DNA from 2 places in the Actinomadura sp. WAC 06369 genome. Region 1 is predicted to be linked to the other one. Evidence: riboswitches for the same ligand, from Rfam matches in the RefSeq annotation. Region 1 holds a riboswitch; the other holds the start of a gene.
What was found. A riboswitch is a leader RNA that binds a small molecule or an ion and turns the genes downstream of it on or off. The one in region 1 is predicted to bind ZMP and ZTP.
Positions count from the first base shown of each region.

Region 1 (9,933 bases):
CCTCGGCGGCGCCGCTGCCGAAGTCGCTCTGCTCGTGCAGGAACGCGACCTTCTTCACCGGCTCGCCGGCCTGCTCCGAGACCTCCTTGAGGTACTTCGCGGCGGCCACCGAGATGACCTCGCTGCCGGGCTGCACGCGGAACGAGTGGTCGTAGCCGTGCGCGAAGATCTCGTCGGACGCGGTGACGTCCATGACGAACGGGACCTCGTTGCGCTCGGCGACGACCGCGACGTTCGTGCTGACGGCGCTCTGGTAGGTGCCGACGAGCCCGACGGCGCCCTCGGAGATCACCCGCTGGGCCTCGCTCTGGCCGACCTCGGCCTTGCCCTGGGTGTCCCCGGTGACCAGTTCGACATTGCGGCCGCCGAGGGACTTGATCCCCCCGTTCGCGTTGATCGCCTCCACCGCCATCCGGGCGCCGCGCCGCATCTGCTGGCCGTCGACCGCGTAGGCGCCGCTGACCGGATGCAGCGCACCGATCTTGACGGGTCCCCGGTCGCGTCCGGCCGCCGCTCCGGCGGCGCCGGAAGGCGCCGAGCCGCCGCAGCCCGCGGCGGCCAGCAGGACCGCGCAGGCGCCGAGCCCGGCGACGAGCTTTCGAGCCGACATTCACCTCTCCCGCCCAACGTGTCCGGCGCCGTTCGCCCCCCGCGATCTTTCTTGTTCCGCTTGGAGAAACGCCGGACAACCGATGCGTCATGGTGGCACCCGTCACGCAATCGGGTCAATATCTAGGTGAAACTTGACTGAACTCGATGGCCGGTGCCAACTTGTGAGCATCGGAACCGAGGGTCATCTCGATCGCACATCGACTATCGTTCCTCTAAGCGAAACACACCGGAAACAATCCGACCGAAGGCGGTAGCCCATGACCGACGCCCTGTCCGGAGTCCGCGTGCTCGACGCGGCCACGCTCTTCGCCGGGCCGCTCGCGGCGACGCTGCTCGCCGACTTCGGGGCCGAGGTCGTCAAGATCGAGCACCCGAAGGGCGACCCCGTGCGCAGCCACGGCGCGCAGCGCGACGGCGTCGGGCTGTGGTGGAAGATGCTCGGCCGCAACAAGAAGGCGGTCACGCTCTACCTCGGGTCCCCCGAGGGGCAGGAGCTGTTCCGCCGGCTCGCCGCCGACGCCGACGTGGTGATCGAGAACTTCCGGCCCGGGACGCTGGAGCGGTGGGGCCTGGGCTACGACGAGCTGAAGAAGATCAACCCCGGGCTCGTGCTGGCCCGCGTCACGGGATTCGGGCAGACCGGCCCGTACGCGCGGCGGCCCGGGTTCGGGACGCTCGCCGAGGCGATGAGCGGGTTCGCCGCGATCACCGGTGAGCCGGACGGGCCGCCGACGCTGCCGCCGTTCGGCCTCGCCGACGGAATCGCCGCCCTGACCACAGCGTATGCGGTGATGACGGCGCTTCGGGCGCGCGAGGCCACCGGCGAGGGCCAGGTCGTCGACCTGGCGATCATCGAGCCGATCCTCACCCTGCTCGGTCCGCAGATCATCACCTACGACCAGCTCGGCGAGCTGCAGGCCCGCACCGGCAACCGGTCGCACAACAACGCGCCGCGCAACACCTACCGCACCCGCGACGGCGGCTGGGTCGCGATCTCCACCAGCGCCCAGTCGATCGCCGAGCGGGTGATGCGCCTCGTCGGACGCCCCGAGTTCATCGACGAGCCGTGGTTCGCGTCCGGCGCCGAGCGCGCGAAGCACGCGGACGAGCTGGACGAGGCCGTCGGCTCGTGGATCGCCGAACGCGACCGCGACGAGGTCGTCCGGGCGTTCGAGGAGGCCGAGGCCGCCGTCGCGCCGATCTACACCGCCGCCGACGTGATGACCGACCCGCAGTTCGACGCGCTCGGCACCATCGCGACCGTCCCCGACGACGAGCTCGGCCCGGTGAAGATGCAGAACGTGCTGTTCCGGCTGTCGCGGACGCCCGGCCGCATCGAGTCGGCGGGCCCGCCGCTCGGCGCGCACACCGCCGAGATCCTCGGCCGCTACGGGGTCGGCGAGGCGGAGCTGGACGAGCTGCGCGCGAAGGGCGTCGTCAGGTGACGCCCCGCACGTGGCTGTACGTGCCCGGCGACCGGCCCGACCGCGTCGCCAAGGCCCTCGGCTCCGCCGCCGACACGGTGATCCTCGACCTCGAGGACGCCGTGGCGCCCGCCGCGAAGGCGGACGCGCGCCGCACCGTCGTCGGCGTCCTCGCCGAGGGCCGCCCGGCGTACGTCCGGATCAACGCGCCCGGGACCGCCGACGGCGACGCGGACGTCCGGGCCCTCGCCGCGTCGCCCGGCGCGCTCGCGGGCGTCCGCATCCCCAAGTGCGAGGACCCGGACGGGCTGCGCCGCGTCGCCGACGCCCTCGGGGCGCCCGTCCTGCCCGTCGTCGAGTCGGCCCTCGGCGTCGAGCGGGCGTTCGCGCTCGCCACCGCGCACCCGCTGGTCGCGGGCATCTCGCTCGGCGAGGCCGACCTGTCGGCCGACCTGCGGGCGGGCGGGGACGCGCTCGCGTGGCCGCGCTCCCGGATCGTCGTGGCGGCCCGCGCCGCCGGGCTGCCGAGCCCGCCGCAGAGCGTCTGGACGGCCGTCCGCGACCTGGACGGCCTGGCCGCCGACACCCGCGCCGGGCAGCGCGCCGGATTCTTCGGCCGGTCGGTGATCCACCCCGCGCAGATCCCCGTCGTGCACGAGGCGTGCGCGCCCGACCCGGCGGACGTCGCCTGGGCGCGCGACCTGACCGGCCGCCTCGCCGAGCGCGGCGACGCGCCGGACGCGGACGCCGCGTGGCTCGACGCGGACGGCCGGTTCGTCGACAAGGCCGTCGTGGAACGCGCCTTCGCCATTCTCGAGGCCGCGAAAGCCGCCGCCGGAACAGCCCCCAAGGAAGGAACACGTCCATGAGCTCCCCCGACCCGCTGCTCGCCGCGGTCGCCGGCGGCGTCCGGCTGATCGAGCTGGGCCAGCCGTTCTTCACCGGCATGCCGTGCTCGCCGAACCACCCCGGCTTCCGGATGACGCTGATCCGGCGGCACGGCGACATGATGCGCCCCGACGGCGGCTCCGCCGCCAACGAGATCATCGTGACCGGCGGGCACGTCGGCACCCACATCGACGCGCTGTCGCACGTCAGCCACGACGGCGAGCTGCACGGCGGGATCGACGCGGCGGAGGCGCAGCGCGGCGGCGCCTTCACCAGCCACGGCGCCGAGAACCTGCCCGGCCTGCTGCGCCGCGGCGTGCTGCTGGACGTCGCCGCCGTGCACGGCGTGGACGTCCTGCCGCCCGGCTACGGCGTGACCGCCGAGGACCTCGACCTGGCCGCGAAGCGGGCGGGCGCCGAGCCCGGCGCGGGCGACGTCGCGCTGATCCGCACCGGATGGGCGCGCAACTTCGGCGACACCACCGCCTACCTGGGCAAGGAGACCGGCGTGCCCGGCGCGACGCCCGAGGCGGCCCGCTGGCTCGCCGACCGCCGGATCGTCGCGACCGGCGCCGACACCACCGCCTACGAGCAGATCGCGGCGGGCGCGGGCCACGCCGTCCTGCCCGTCCACCGGGTCCTGCTCGTCGAGTCGGGCATCTTCATCATGGAGCACCTGAACCTGGAGGCCCTGGCCGCCGAGGGACGGCACGAGTTCGTGTTCGTGCTGGCCCCGCTGCGGATCAAGGGCGGCACCGGCTCCCCGGTGCGGCCGCTCGCCGCGGTCTCCGCGGGGACGGCGCCGCGCGGGGAGGAGTCGGCGTGACCACGACGCGGACCGCGGCGACGCCCGTCCAGCGGCTCGCCGCCCTCGCCGACCGCGTGCGGGCCGAGGGCCTGCCCGCCGAACTGCGCGACGACGCCGCCCGCCGGGTGCTGGACGCGCTCGGCAACAGCCTCGCCGCCACCGGGGAGCCCCCGGCCCGCGCCGTCGGGCAGCTCGTCGCCGAGTGGGGCGGCGCGGGCCGCGCCACCGGGATCGGCACCGCCGCCCGGCTGCCCGAGCCGAGCGCCGCGCTGCTCAACGGCACCCTCGCGCACTCCCTCGACTTCGACGACACCCACCTGCCGTCGGTGCTGCACCCGTCGGCGTCCGTCGTGCCCGCCGCGCTCGCCGCCGCCGAGGCGCACGGCGCGTCCGGCGCGCGGCTGCTCGACGCGATCGCCGTCGGCGTCGAGATCACCGTCCGGATCGGCATGGCCGGGTACGACCGGGAGCTCGGCAACTCGGTGTTCTTCGAGCGCGGCCAGCACGCCACGGCCATCTGCGGGGCCGTCGGCGCCGCCGCGTCCGCCGCGATGCTGTCCGGCCTGGACGCCGCCGGGATCGCCGACGCGATGGGCATCGCCGCCAGCATGGGGTCGGGGATCCTGGAGGCCAACCGCACCGGCGGCACCGTCAAGCGGGTGCACTGCGGCTGGGCGGCGCACGCCGCCGTGACCGCCGCCGGGCTCGCCCGCGCCGGCCTCACCGGCCCGCCGACCGTCCTGGAGGGGCGGTTCGGGCTGCTGCAGGCGTTCTGCGGCGACCGGGTCGACCTCGACGCGCTCACCGACCGGCTCGGGGAGCACTGGGAACTGCCGGGGATCTTCTTCAAGCCGTACCCGTGCAACCACTTCACCCACGCGGGCGTCGACGCCGCGCTGGCGCTGCGCGCGCGGGGGCTCGACCCGTCCGACGTCGACGGGATCGAGCTGGGCGCCCCCGCGCCGGTGCTCCGCACGATCGGCGAACCCCACGAGGACAAGATCCGTCCGAAGTCCGGGTACCACGCGGCGTTCTCCGGCCCGTACACGGTCGCGGCGGCGCTGCTCGGCGGCGGCGGGCTCGGCGTCTTCCACGAGGACTTCACCGACGAGGCCGCCGCCGACCCGGCGCGGCTCGCCCTGGCGGCGAAGGTGCGGTGCGTCCCCGACCCGCGCTGCGACGAGATCTTCCCGCACCAGTTCCCCGCGGTGCTGCGCGTCCGCACCCGCGGCGGCGCCGTCCTGGAGGAGCGCGTCGACGCCAACCGCGGCGGCCCCGGCAACCCGCTGTCGGCCGACGAGCTGGCGACGAAGTTTCGGCTGAACGCGTCCCGGGCCGTCCCGGCCGAGCGCGCCGGGCGGATCACCGAGCTCGTCTACGGGCTCGCCCGCCTGGACGACCTCACCCCGCTGACGTCGCTGCTGGCGTGACCGGGCGGACGGCGTCCACGCCGTCCGCCGGGATCCGCGCGGCGGTCCAGCCGGACCGGTCGGCCGCGTAGAACGACGCGCCGTCCGGCCCGGCCGGGCCGTCGGGCACCGGGCGCATCCCGAGCCGCTCCGCGACCCGCACCGACACCGCGCTGTCCGGGTCGATCTCGGCGGCGACGCGGCGCAGCCCCACCACGCCGAACGCGTAGTCGAGCACCGCGCGGGACGCCTCGGCGGCCAGGCCCTCGCCCCACCGCTCCGGCTCCAGGCTGTAGACGATCTCGACGCCGGCGCCCGGCCCGTCCCGGCCGGTCAGCCCCGCGACGCCGATCAGCGGCTCGTCCGCCGGCCGCGCGGGGCGCAGCGTCCACAGCCCGTAGCCGAGCGCGGCGAAGTCCCGCCGGCTCGCCGCGATGATCTCGGTGACCTGCACGGCCGACACCGCCGCGTCGCCGAACAGGTGGCGGCGGACCGGCGGCCGCGTCCAGTGCGCCAGCAGCGGCCGGTGGTCGCGCATGCTGACCGGTCGCAGCGCCAGCCGCTCGGTGCGCAGCAGTTCACGCATGCCCGTCCCCGTCCTGCGGCCACTCCGGCGCGGGCTCCCCCTCCGGCACCCCGACCCGGAACACGCGCAGCTGCATCGCCAGCGCCGTGTAGTACCCGACGAGCGTGACCAGCTCGACCACCGCGGAGCGGCCGAGCGTCGCGACCGCCTCGGCGTACACCGCGTCCGACACGTCCTGCTCGGCGGCGAGCTGCCGCACCGCCTCGTACACCACCCGCTCCCGGACGTCGCCGAGCATCGGCGCGCGCCCCTCGCGCAGGGCGTCGATCTCCTCCTGGTCCAGTCCCGCGCGCAGCCCGATCCGCTCGTGCGCGTACCACTCGAAGTCCGAGCGCAGGTGCGCCGCGACGACCAGCGTCGCGATCTCCCGCTCCCGCTTGGTGAACGCGGTGCGGAACCGCAGCGCGGCGCCGAGGTCCTGCAGGGGGAGGCCGACCGACGGGCTGTACAGCATCGCGTTGAACGGGCCGAGCAGCCGCCCGTCCTCGTCGGTCAAGCGGAACGCGGGCGACCGGCCGGAGCGCGGCCCGCCCGTCACCGCCTCGTACACGGCCCGCTGCTCGTCGGCGAGCGCGCCGGGCGGCAGCAGGGGCAGCCGCGACGCGGACGGCTCGCGGCGCTGGCGGTCGGCGACGTGCTCACCGCTCACGGGGTCGATCACGTACCGCACGGTAGGCGGTCGGCGCGGGCCGCTCAAGACCCGTCCGCAATATGGAACCGTGACGCGGTGCCGACCTGTCGATCACGGCAGGGGCCCGCGCTGGCAGGATGGACGGGTGACCGGCATCTACGACGACCCCTGGGCCTACGAGCTGGCGTGCTCGTTCCGCGACGTCGCCGCGGAGGTCGACGTCCTGCTCGCGTGGTGCGCCCGGCACCGCGCGCCGGGGGCCCCGCCCGTCCGGACCGTCCTGGAGCTCGCCGCCGGGCCCGCCGAGCACGCCCGCGGGTTCGCCCGGCGCGGCCTCGCCGCGACCGCGCTCGACCTGAACGCCGCGATGTGCGGGTACGCGGCGAAGTCGGCCGCGCGGGACGGCGTCGGCCTCGACGTCGTCCGCGCCGACATGACCGCGTTCGACCTGGGCCGCCGGTTCGACCTCGTCGTCACCATGCTCGACTCGACGTCGCACCTGATGACGCTCGACGCGTTCGTCGCGCACCTGCGCCGCGTCGCCGCCCACCTGGCGCCCGGCGGCCTGTACATCGTCGAGATGTCGCACCCCCGGGACCGGCTGGGCGACGACGACCCGAGCGTCGGCACCGCGTGGACGGTCGAGCGCGACGGCGTGCGCGCGTCCGTCCGGTGGGGCGAGCCCGGCGACCGGCTCGACCCCGTCACCCAGATCGCCGACGACCGCGTCACGGTGGCGATCGAGGAGCCGGGCGGCGCCCGCACCGTCCGCGACGTCGTCCCCTACCGGTTCTGGACGGCCGGGGAGCTCGACGCCGCGATCCGCCTCGCGGGCGGCCTCACGGCCGTCGCGCGGTACGGCGACTTCGGGGACGGCGCGGACGCGGTCGCCCTCACCGACCCCGAAGCCTGGCGCATGATCACGATCCTGCGGGCCGGTCAGCCCGCGGGCGCCCAGCCGGGCATCGGGTAGCCGGCGAGCAACTCGCGGATCTCGGCCGCGACCCGCTCGACGACCGCGTCCGCGTCGTCCTTCGCCACGGCCTGCACGACCTCGTCGAGCCACGCCGCGACCTGCGGCATCCGCTCCTCGGTGAGGCCGCGCGTGGTGATCGCGGCGGTGCCGAGGCGCAGCCCCGACGGGTCGAACGGCTTGCGCGGGTCGAACGGGACGGCGTTGTGGTTCAGTTCGATGCCCGCCCGGTCGAGGGCCTTCGCCGCGGGCTTGCCCGCGACGCCCTTGTTCGTCAGGTCGATCAGGATCAGGTGGTTGTCGGTGCCGCCGGACACCAGGTCGTACCCGCGCTCGACCAGCGCGGCGGCGAGCGCCTTCGCGTTCGCGACGATCTGCCGGGCGTAGCCGGCGAAGCCGGGCTGCGCGGCCTCCCGCAGCGCGACCGCGATCGCCGCCGTCGTGTGGTTGTGCGGGCCGCCCTGCAGCCCCGGGAAGACGGCCTTGTCGATCGCCTTCGCGTGCTCGGCCGTCGACATGACCATCGCGCCCCGCGGTCCCCGCAGCGTCTTGTGCGTGGTCGTGGTGACGACGTCGGCGTGCCCGACCGGCGAGGGGTGCGCGCCGCCCGCGATCAGCCCCGCGATGTGCGCGACGTCCGCCGCCAGCACCGCGCCGGCCTCCCGGGCGATCTCCGCGAACGCCGGGAAGTCGATCGTCCGGGGCACGGCCGTCCCGCCGCACCAGATCAGCTTCGGCCGCTCCTTCAGGGCGAGGTCGCGCACCTGGTCCATGTCGATCCGCCCGGTGTCGGCCCGCACCTCGTACCGGACGGGCCGGAACCAGGCGCCGGTCGCCGACACCGACCAGCCGTGCGTCAGGTGGCCGCCCATCGGCAGCGACAGGCCCATCACCGTGTCGCCCGGCCGCAGGAACGCCATGTACACGGCGAGGTTCGCGGGCGACCCGGAGTACGGCTGGACGTTCGCGTGCTCGACGCCGAACAGCGACTTCGCCCGGTCGACCGCCAGTTCCTCCAGCGGGTCGATGTTCTGCTGGCCCTCGTAGTAGCGGCGGCCCGCATAGCCCTCGGAGTACTTGTTCGTCAGGACGGACCCGGTAGCCTCGAGCACCGCGGGCGAGACGTAGTTCTCGGACGCGATCAGCCGGATCTTCTCGAACTGGCGGCGCGCCTCGTCCTCGACGAGCCGGGCGATGTCGGGGTCGCTGCCGCGCAGATGGGGTACGGCGGGTTCGTGCATGTCGCTCTCCGCGCTGTCGGCCGGGGCGGCAGGGCGCCCCGGTGAAGGGGGCCCGAACACCCAGGCGCGCGGTGCGCGGACTACGGTCGCTCCCCGGTGGTCGTCTCCACCTTGACTGCGCCAGTCGCGTGGACGTCATCATACCGACCGGCCCGCCGGCGCGGCGCGGGCACCGACACGACGGCGAGCCCGCCGAGCAGCAGCGCCGTCCCGGCGGCCACCGGGCCGGACATGGACTCGCCCAGCACGAGCACGGCGAGGACGACCGCGACCAGCGGCTCCACGAGGCTCAGGGTCCCCGCGGTCGCGGCGCCGACCCGTCCCAGCCCGGTGACGAAGCACATGTAGGCCACCGCCGTCGCCGCGACGCCCAGCCAGCCGACCAGCGCCGCCGCGCGCGGCTCCGCGAGCGCCGGCAGGGCCGCGATCGTCCAGGGCGCCAGGACCGCCCCGCCGGCCAGCAGCGTCACCGACACGGCCGCCGCCGTGCCCGCGCCGCTCCCGGCCATCCGCTTGGCCGCGACCGTGTAGACGCCGAAGCAGCACCCCGCCGCCAGGCTCAGCGCGACGCCCGCCGGGTCGACGCGCACCGCGCCCTGCGGCAGCGCCAGCAGGGCGACACCGCCGACCGCGCACGCCGTCCCGGCCCACCAGCCGCGCCCCGGGCGGGCACCGAGCACCAGCCGCTCGCACACCCCCGTCGACACCGGCACCAGCCCGAACACCACGGCCGTCGCGACGGCCGCGCCGGTCCGGTCCACCGCGCTGAAGAACGCCGCCTGGAAGGTCCCGGTGGCCGCCGCGGCCGCGAGCACCGGCCGCCACGCGTCCCGCCGGACCGCGAACGCACCGCGATCGGCCACGAGGGTGAACAGGGCCAGGATCGCCCCGCCGAACAGGATCCGCGCGCCCCCGACCGCCACGGGGCTCGCGTCCGCCGCCGCGAGCACCTGCGCCGGCCCGACCGTCCCCCACAGGACGCCCGCGGCCAGCACCGGCAACGTCCCCGACATGCCATTCCACCGGTACATGCGGACGAAGCTAGAAGCTCATACGGCGATAGCGCACAGCGACCAGTCATTCATTCGGTTGTGCCATCACCGTCCGCTACCTATTCGGCGAGATCCCCACCCGGTCGCCGTCACGCGTACGACGTTCGGCGCGCACGCTCGCCAGCCGCCGGAAGTTCGGACTGCTCGACGGGCTGGACGTAGTCGTAGACCACGGTGGTGCGCACGTCCACGAACTCCTTGCGCCGCGCCAGCCGGTCGAGCACGAAGTCGCGCAGGTACGCGGTGCTGGGCACCGCCACGTGGACGAGCAGGTCCTCGTTCCCGGTCACGACGAACACCCCGACCGCC
Region 1 covers NZ_QHJN01000010.1:94,229-104,161, forward strand. Annotated here, with positions in the region: gene DMH08_RS04785 (ABC transporter substrate-binding protein) at 1-610, opposite strand, end outside; gene DMH08_RS04790 (CaiB/BaiF CoA transferase family protein) at 870-2,057, shown strand; gene DMH08_RS04795 (HpcH/HpaI aldolase/citrate lyase family protein) at 2,054-2,905, shown strand; gene DMH08_RS04800 (cyclase family protein) at 2,902-3,750, shown strand; gene DMH08_RS04805 (MmgE/PrpD family protein) at 3,747-5,162, shown strand; gene DMH08_RS04810 (GNAT family N-acetyltransferase) at 5,134-5,727, opposite strand; gene DMH08_RS04815 (carboxymuconolactone decarboxylase family protein) at 5,720-6,388, opposite strand; gene DMH08_RS04820 (class I SAM-dependent methyltransferase) at 6,504-7,331, shown strand; gene glyA (serine hydroxymethyltransferase) at 7,298-8,572, opposite strand; ZMP/ZTP riboswitch at 8,624-8,710, opposite strand; partial or broken gene DMH08_RS42745 (DMT family transporter) at 8,758-9,603, opposite strand; partial or broken gene DMH08_RS04835 (Lrp/AsnC family transcriptional regulator) at 9,714-9,933, opposite strand, start outside.

Region 2 (6,414 bases), on a different contig from region 1:
CGGGCGCGAAGCCCGACGAGTGCGTCGAGCAGATCGACATCGGCGGCCCGACCATGGTGCGCGCCGCCGCGAAGAACCACGCGAGCGTCGCCGTCGTCGTCGACCCGTCCGGGTACGCCGACGTCCTGGCCGCCGTCGCCGCCGGCGGGTTCACCCTGGACGAGCGGCGCCGCCTCGCCGCCCGGGCGTTCGCGCACACCGCGTCGTACGACGTCGCCGTCGCGTCCTGGTTCGCTGGCGACTACGCGCCCGACGACACCGCCCGCGACACCGCGTGGCCCGACTTCCTCGGCGCCACCTGGGAGCGGTCGAACACCTTGCGGTACGGCGAGAACCCGCACCAGCGCGCCGCCCTGTACCGCGCGCCGGGCGAGACCGGCCTCGCGGGCGCCGAGCAGCTGTACGGCAAGGAGATGTCGTACAACAACTACGTCGACACCGACGCCGCGCGCCGGTCCGCGTACGACTTCGCCGAGCCCGCCGTCGCGATCATCAAGCACGCCAACCCGTGCGGCATCGCGGTCGGCGCCGACATCGCCGAGGCGCACCGCAAGGCGCACGCCTGCGACCCGCTGTCGGCGTACGGCGGCGTCATCGCGGCGAACCGCCCGGTGACCGCGGAGATGGCCCGGCAGGTCACCGAGAGCTTCGCCGAGGTCGTCGTGGCCCCCGGGTTCGACGACGAGGCCGTCGCGGTGCTCAAGGACCGCTTCAAGAACGTCCGCCTCCTCGTCTGCCCGGACGCCCCGAAGGGCGCGACCGAGTACCGCCGCATCGACGGCGGCCTGCTCCTGCAGGGCGTCGACGCCGTCGACGCCCCCGGCGACGACCCGTCCGGGTGGGAGCTGAAGACCGGCGAGGCCGCCGACGAGGCCACCCTGCGCGACCTGGCGTTCGCGTGGCGCGCGGTCCGCTCCGTCAAGTCGAACGCCATCCTGCTGGCCGCCGACGGCGCCACCGTCGGCGTCGGGATGGGCCAGGTCAACCGGGTCGACTCCGCCAAGCTCGCGGTGTCGCGCGCGGGCGAGGAGCGCGCGGCCGCCGCGGTCGGCGCGTCCGACGCGTTCTTCCCGTTCCCGGACGGCCTGGAGGTGCTGACGAGCGCGGGCGTCCGCGCGATCGTCCAGCCCGGCGGGTCCGTCAACGACGACAAGGTGGTCGAGGCGGCGGAGAAAGCCGGGATCGCCCTCTACTTCACGGGCGTCCGGCACTTCTTCCACTGACGGCACCGAACGGCCCGGCGGCCCCCGCCGCCGGGCCGTTTTACGTTCCGCCGCAGGTAGCCTCGTTGCCGGCCCCCCACGGAAGGCACCATGGACACCCTCACGATGCTCATGCTGAGCGCCGTCTCCCAGGCGAACGCCCTCCTGCTGGACGCCCGGCAGGTCATCGGGCTCGTCGCCGCGGCGCTCGCCGCGATGCTCGCCGCCCGCCTCGGCTGGCACGGCACCGACCGCGCCATCGCCCGCCGCTCCGAAGACGAGAACGCCTGACCGCACCGCCTGACCGCGACGCCTAACCGCGCAGGCGCGCGCGCAGCGCCGGGCCCGCCACGGCCCAGTCGTCGTCGGTCATCCCGTACACGGCCGTGTCCCGGACCGACCCGTCCGCCCGCACCCGGTGCTTCCGGTGGACGCCCTCGAACGACGCCCCCAGCCGCTCGATCGCCGCCCGCGACCGCTCGTTCTGGGCGTGCGTGTGCCACCCCACTCGGATCGCCTTCAGCTCCTCGAACGCCCGCTCCAGCAGCAGCAGCTTCGACTCCGTGTTGATCCCCGTCCGCTGCCACCGCGCCCCGAGCCACGTGTACCCGATGCACAGGCCCCGGTCCTTCGGCGACACCTCGTAGTACGACGTCGTCCCCGCGACCTCGCCGGTCGCCGCGTCGATCTGCGCCCACGGCAGCCGCAGGCCCCGGTCGCGCCCGTCCAGCGCCCGCCGCACCAGCGCCCGCATGTCCGCCGCGTCGCGCGGCCGCAGCGCGCTCTGCCACCGCCAGACCTCCGGGTCGCCCGCCGCCGCGAACAGCCCGTCCGCGTGCTCCATCGCCAGCGGCTCCAGCCGCACGTGGCGTCCGGTCAGAACGGGTACGTCGAACCACTCCATGCCTCGGACGCTAGGCGTCGCGCGCCCCCGCCGCGAGAGCCACTCGGCGCCGATTTCCGCGCCCCAATGGCCCGTTACCATGGGTGTTCGCGACTGGCGCGGGCAAGGTGGATCACCACCGGGGAGCGATCGACAGTCCGGACACCGCGCGCCTGGGTGGCCGAGATCAGCCGAGATCAGCGCGGAGGCACACGCATGACGGCACAGATTCTGGACGGCAAGGCGACCGCGGCGGAGATCCGCGCGGACCTCGCCGAGCGCGTCGCGGCGCTCGGGGAGCGGGGCGTGTCGGTGGGGCTCGGCACCGTCCTCGTCGGGGACGACCCCGGCAGCCACTCCTACGTCAACATGAAGCACCGCGACTGCGCCGAGGTCGGGATCGAGAGCATCCGCCGCGACCTGCCGGCCGACGCCTCCCAGGACGAGGTGGAGCGCGCCGTCGCCGAGCTCAACGCCGACCCGGCCTGCACCGGCTACATCGTCCAGCTCCCCCTGCCGAAGGGCCTCGACGACAAGCGCGTCCTCGAACGCATCGACCCCGCCAAGGACGCCGACGGCCTGCACCCCACGAACCTCGGCCGGCTCGTCCTCATGCAGGACGGCCCGCTGCCCTGCACCCCGAAGGGCATCATCGAGCTGCTGCGCCGCTTCGACGTCCCGCTCAAGGGCGCCGAGGTCACCGTCGTCGGCCGCGGCATCACCGTCGGCCGCTCCCTCGGCCTGCTGCTGACCCGCCGCACCGAGAACGCGACCGTCACCCTCTGCCACACCGGCACCCGCGACCTCGCCGCGCACACCCGCGCCGCCGACATCGTCGTCGCCGCCGCCGGCGTCCCCGGCCTGATCACCGCCGACATGGTGAAGCCCGGCGCCGCCGTCCTCGACGTCGGGGTCTCCCGCGTCGACGGGAAGCTCGCCGGCGACGTCGCCGCCGACGTCCGCGAGGTCGCCGGCTGGGTGGCGCCCAACCCCGGCGGCGTGGGCCCGATGACCCGCGCCATGCTCCTCGCGAACGTCGTCGAAGCCGCGGAACGCTCCCTCTGATCGGGAACACGGCCGCCCTCCGCGCTGCGCTGCCGGTGGAGGGCGGCCGTGAACGCTAGCTGGCGCGCCTCCCCGCCGCGCTGGGTGCCGGACGGGTGACGTGCGCGGTGCCGTGCGCCGGGCGGCGCGCCTCGGGACGGACGCCCGGCGGGCGTCCGCCGTCCATCGGCGGGCGGCCCTGCGGGACGTGCACCGGCGGCAGCGGCCGGACGAGGCCCATCGCGATGACCTCGTTGGCGAGCCGGGTGCGGCGGTTGGGACCCTCGGGAATACGGAACTTCTGGTACAGGCGCAGCAGGTGCTGCTTGACGGCCGCCTCCGTCACCACGAGATCACCGGCGATGTCGCGGGCGGTGGCGGGCGCGACGAACGCCTCGTCCGACAGGGCGGGCCGGCACAGCGAGGTCAGCACATCGACCTCGCGCCGGGTGAGCTCGGGCGCGACCGCCCGCCGCAGTTCGACGTCCGGGTCGACCTCCTCCCGGGGGATGCCCCCCATCCGGCACCGCGCGGTGCCGAAGGTGACGACGTCGCCGTCCTCCAGGACGCGGCGTGCGATCGGCCGGCCGTTGACCCGCGTCCCGTTGCGGGACAGGCCCATGTCGACCACGTAGACGTACGGGCCGCGCCGAACGATCTCTGCGTGCAAACGGGACACACTCGGGTCGTCGAGGCGGACGTCGACTCCGCGCCCTCGCCCGACCGTCGTGACGTCGGGGCGCAGCGGCATGACCACACCGCTGTCCTCGATCCGCATGAACGGCCCCTCCACGGCAGTCCTCCCAGCTAGTTAGCGACCCCTGTCGTCCGGGTTACCCGGGCGCCCTGCCGTCACACCCTCCTACTGGCGAGTAGGGTCGACGCCGCAGGGGTTTCGGGCCACTTCGGCGCCCCCGTGACCGGAATGGGACTACGGTGTGGACATGACCACTCAGGTGCACCGGCGCAGGCGGAAGGCGCCGCGCGGGAGGTCCGCCGCACCGCACTGGCTCGGCCGACTGCCCTACCTGATGGTGCTCCTCGGCGTCGCCGCCGGCCTGACGCTGGCGTCCTTCGACTACTTCCGCAAGGGCTCGGGCGTCATCGCCGGCGCCCTGCTCCTCGGCGCCCTCGCCCGCCTCCTGCTGCCCGAGTCGCAGCTCGGCATGCTCGCCGTCCGCAGCCGCGCCGTCGACTGCTGGACGCTCGTCCTGCTCGGCGAGACGGTCGCGTTCGTCTCCCTCAGCGTCCCGCCGATGCACAAGACCGGCCTCGTCCTCGCCGGCGCCTTCGGCGTCCTGATCGCGCTCGCCATGGCCGGCCGCGGCCTCCTGCTCCTGCTGAACCGGCGCCGCGCCCGGTCGCCCGGATAGCCCCTGCCCTGCGGGTCCGCGCCGGGGGCGAGGTCTAGACCTCCGAACCCGCTCGGATAGCCTTGCCAGTTGAGCCTTACAAGGACTGCTGGCCAGGTGTAGGAAAGGGACAGCAACAGCATGCCCAAGATCAAAGTAGCGGGCCCGGTCGTCGAACTCGACGGCGACGAAATGACGCGGATCATCTGGAAATTCATCAAGGACCAGCTGATCCTGCCGTACCTCGACGTGGACCTGAAGTACTACGACCTGGGGATGGAGCATCGGGACGCGACCGATGACCAGGTCACCATCGACGCCGCCCACGCCATCCGGGAGCACGGCGTCGGCGTCAAGTGCGCCACCATCACCCCCGACGAGGCCCGCGTCGAGGAGTTCGGCCTGAAGAAGATGTGGCGGTCCCCGAACGGGACGATCCGCAACATCCTCGGCGGCGTCGTCTTCCGCGAGCCCATCATCTGCTCGAACATCCCCCGGCTCGTCCCCGGCTGGACCAAGCCGATCATCATCGGCCGGCACGCCCACGGCGACCAGTACAAGGCGACGGACTTCGTCGTCCCGGGCCCGGGCAAGGTGACGATCACCTACACGCCGCAGGACGACGGCGAGCCCATCGAGATGGAGATCGCGGACTTCAGCGGCGGCGGCGTCGCGATGGGCATGTACAACTTCGACGCGTCGATCCGCGACTTCGCGCGCGCGACGATGCGGTACGCGCTCGAGCGCAACATGCCGCTGTACATGTCCACGAAGAACACGATCCTGAAGGCGTACGACGGCCGCTTCAAGGACATCTTCCAGGAGATCTACGAGGCCGAGTTCAAGAGCGAGTTCGAGGCCAAGAAGCTCACCTACGAGCACCGGCTCATCGACGACATGGTCGCGGCGGCGCTGAAGTGGGACGGCGGCTTCGTCTGGGCCGCCAAGAACTACGACGGCGACGTCCAGTCCGACACCCTCGCGCAGGGCTTCGGCTCCCTCGGCCTCATGACCTCGGTCCTCATGACCCCCGACGGCAAGACCGTCGAGGCCGAGGCCGCGCACGGCACGGTGACCCGCCACTACCGCCAGCACCAGCAGGGCAAGGCGACCTCCACCAACCCGATCGCGTCCATCTTCGCCTGGACCCGCGGCCTCGAGCACCGCGGCAAGCTGGACGGCCAGCCCGAGGTTTCCGACTTCGCGCGCAAGGTCGAGGAAGTCTGCATCGAGACCGTCGAGGGCGGCCAGATGACCAAGGACCTCGCTCTGCTCGTCGGGGCCGACACCCCCTACCTGACGACGCAGGAGTTCCTCGAGGCTCTCGACACCAACCTGCAGAAGAAGATCAACGGCTGATCCGGCCGTCCGCTGTGGGCCGTCCCGGGGATCCCGGGGCGGCCTTCCGCTTTCCGGGCGGGACGAGCGGTGCCGGGGGGCGCACCTGCCCGCCGTCCGTCCGGGCGCGCGGTATAGCCTGCTGGTGAACTATCTCGACGGCGAGAGATTCCGCGCGGCGGCGCGCCTCTTGGGCGGTCGGGTTCGCACGGATGGGCCGCCTGAGTCTTCTAGGTCGCAGCAGCCCCGTCAGGTCACAGCAGGAGAGAAGAGGCAATGACTCGCACCCCAGTCACCGTCACCGTCACCGGCGCCGCGGGCCAGATCGGTTACGCGCTGCTGTTCCGTATCGCGTCCGGGCACCTGCTGGGTGCGGACGTACCCGTCAAGCTGCGGCTGCTGGAGATCCCGCAGGCGGTGAAGGCCGCCGAGGGCACCGCGATGGAACTGGACGACTGCGCCTTCCCGCTGCTGCAGGGCATCGACATCTTCGACGACGCCGCGCAGGCGTTCCAGGGGACGAACGTGGCGCTGCTGGTGGGCGCGCGGCCGCGCACGAAGGGCATGGAGCGCGGTGACCTGCTGGAGGCCAACG
Region 2 covers NZ_QHJN01000014.1:3,572-9,985, forward strand. Annotated here, with positions in the region: gene purH (bifunctional phosphoribosylaminoimidazolecarboxamide formyltransferase/IMP cyclohydrolase) at 1-1,223, shown strand, start outside; gene DMH08_RS06095 (hypothetical protein) at 1,314-1,493, shown strand; gene DMH08_RS06100 (GNAT family N-acetyltransferase) at 1,516-2,106, opposite strand; ZMP/ZTP riboswitch at 2,186-2,271, shown strand; gene DMH08_RS06105 (bifunctional methylenetetrahydrofolate dehydrogenase/methenyltetrahydrofolate cyclohydrolase) at 2,302-3,150, shown strand; gene DMH08_RS06110 (FHA domain-containing protein) at 3,206-3,907, opposite strand; gene DMH08_RS06115 (DUF3017 domain-containing protein) at 4,074-4,502, shown strand; gene DMH08_RS06120 (NADP-dependent isocitrate dehydrogenase) at 4,623-5,840, shown strand; gene DMH08_RS06125 (malate dehydrogenase) at 6,096-6,414, shown strand, end outside.
Region 2: it holds a riboswitch for ZMP and ZTP, as region 1 does, so the genes downstream of both, DMH08_RS06105 (bifunctional methylenetetrahydrofolate dehydrogenase/methenyltetrahydrofolate cyclohydrolase) here and glyA (serine hydroxymethyltransferase) in region 1, are expected to answer to the same signal.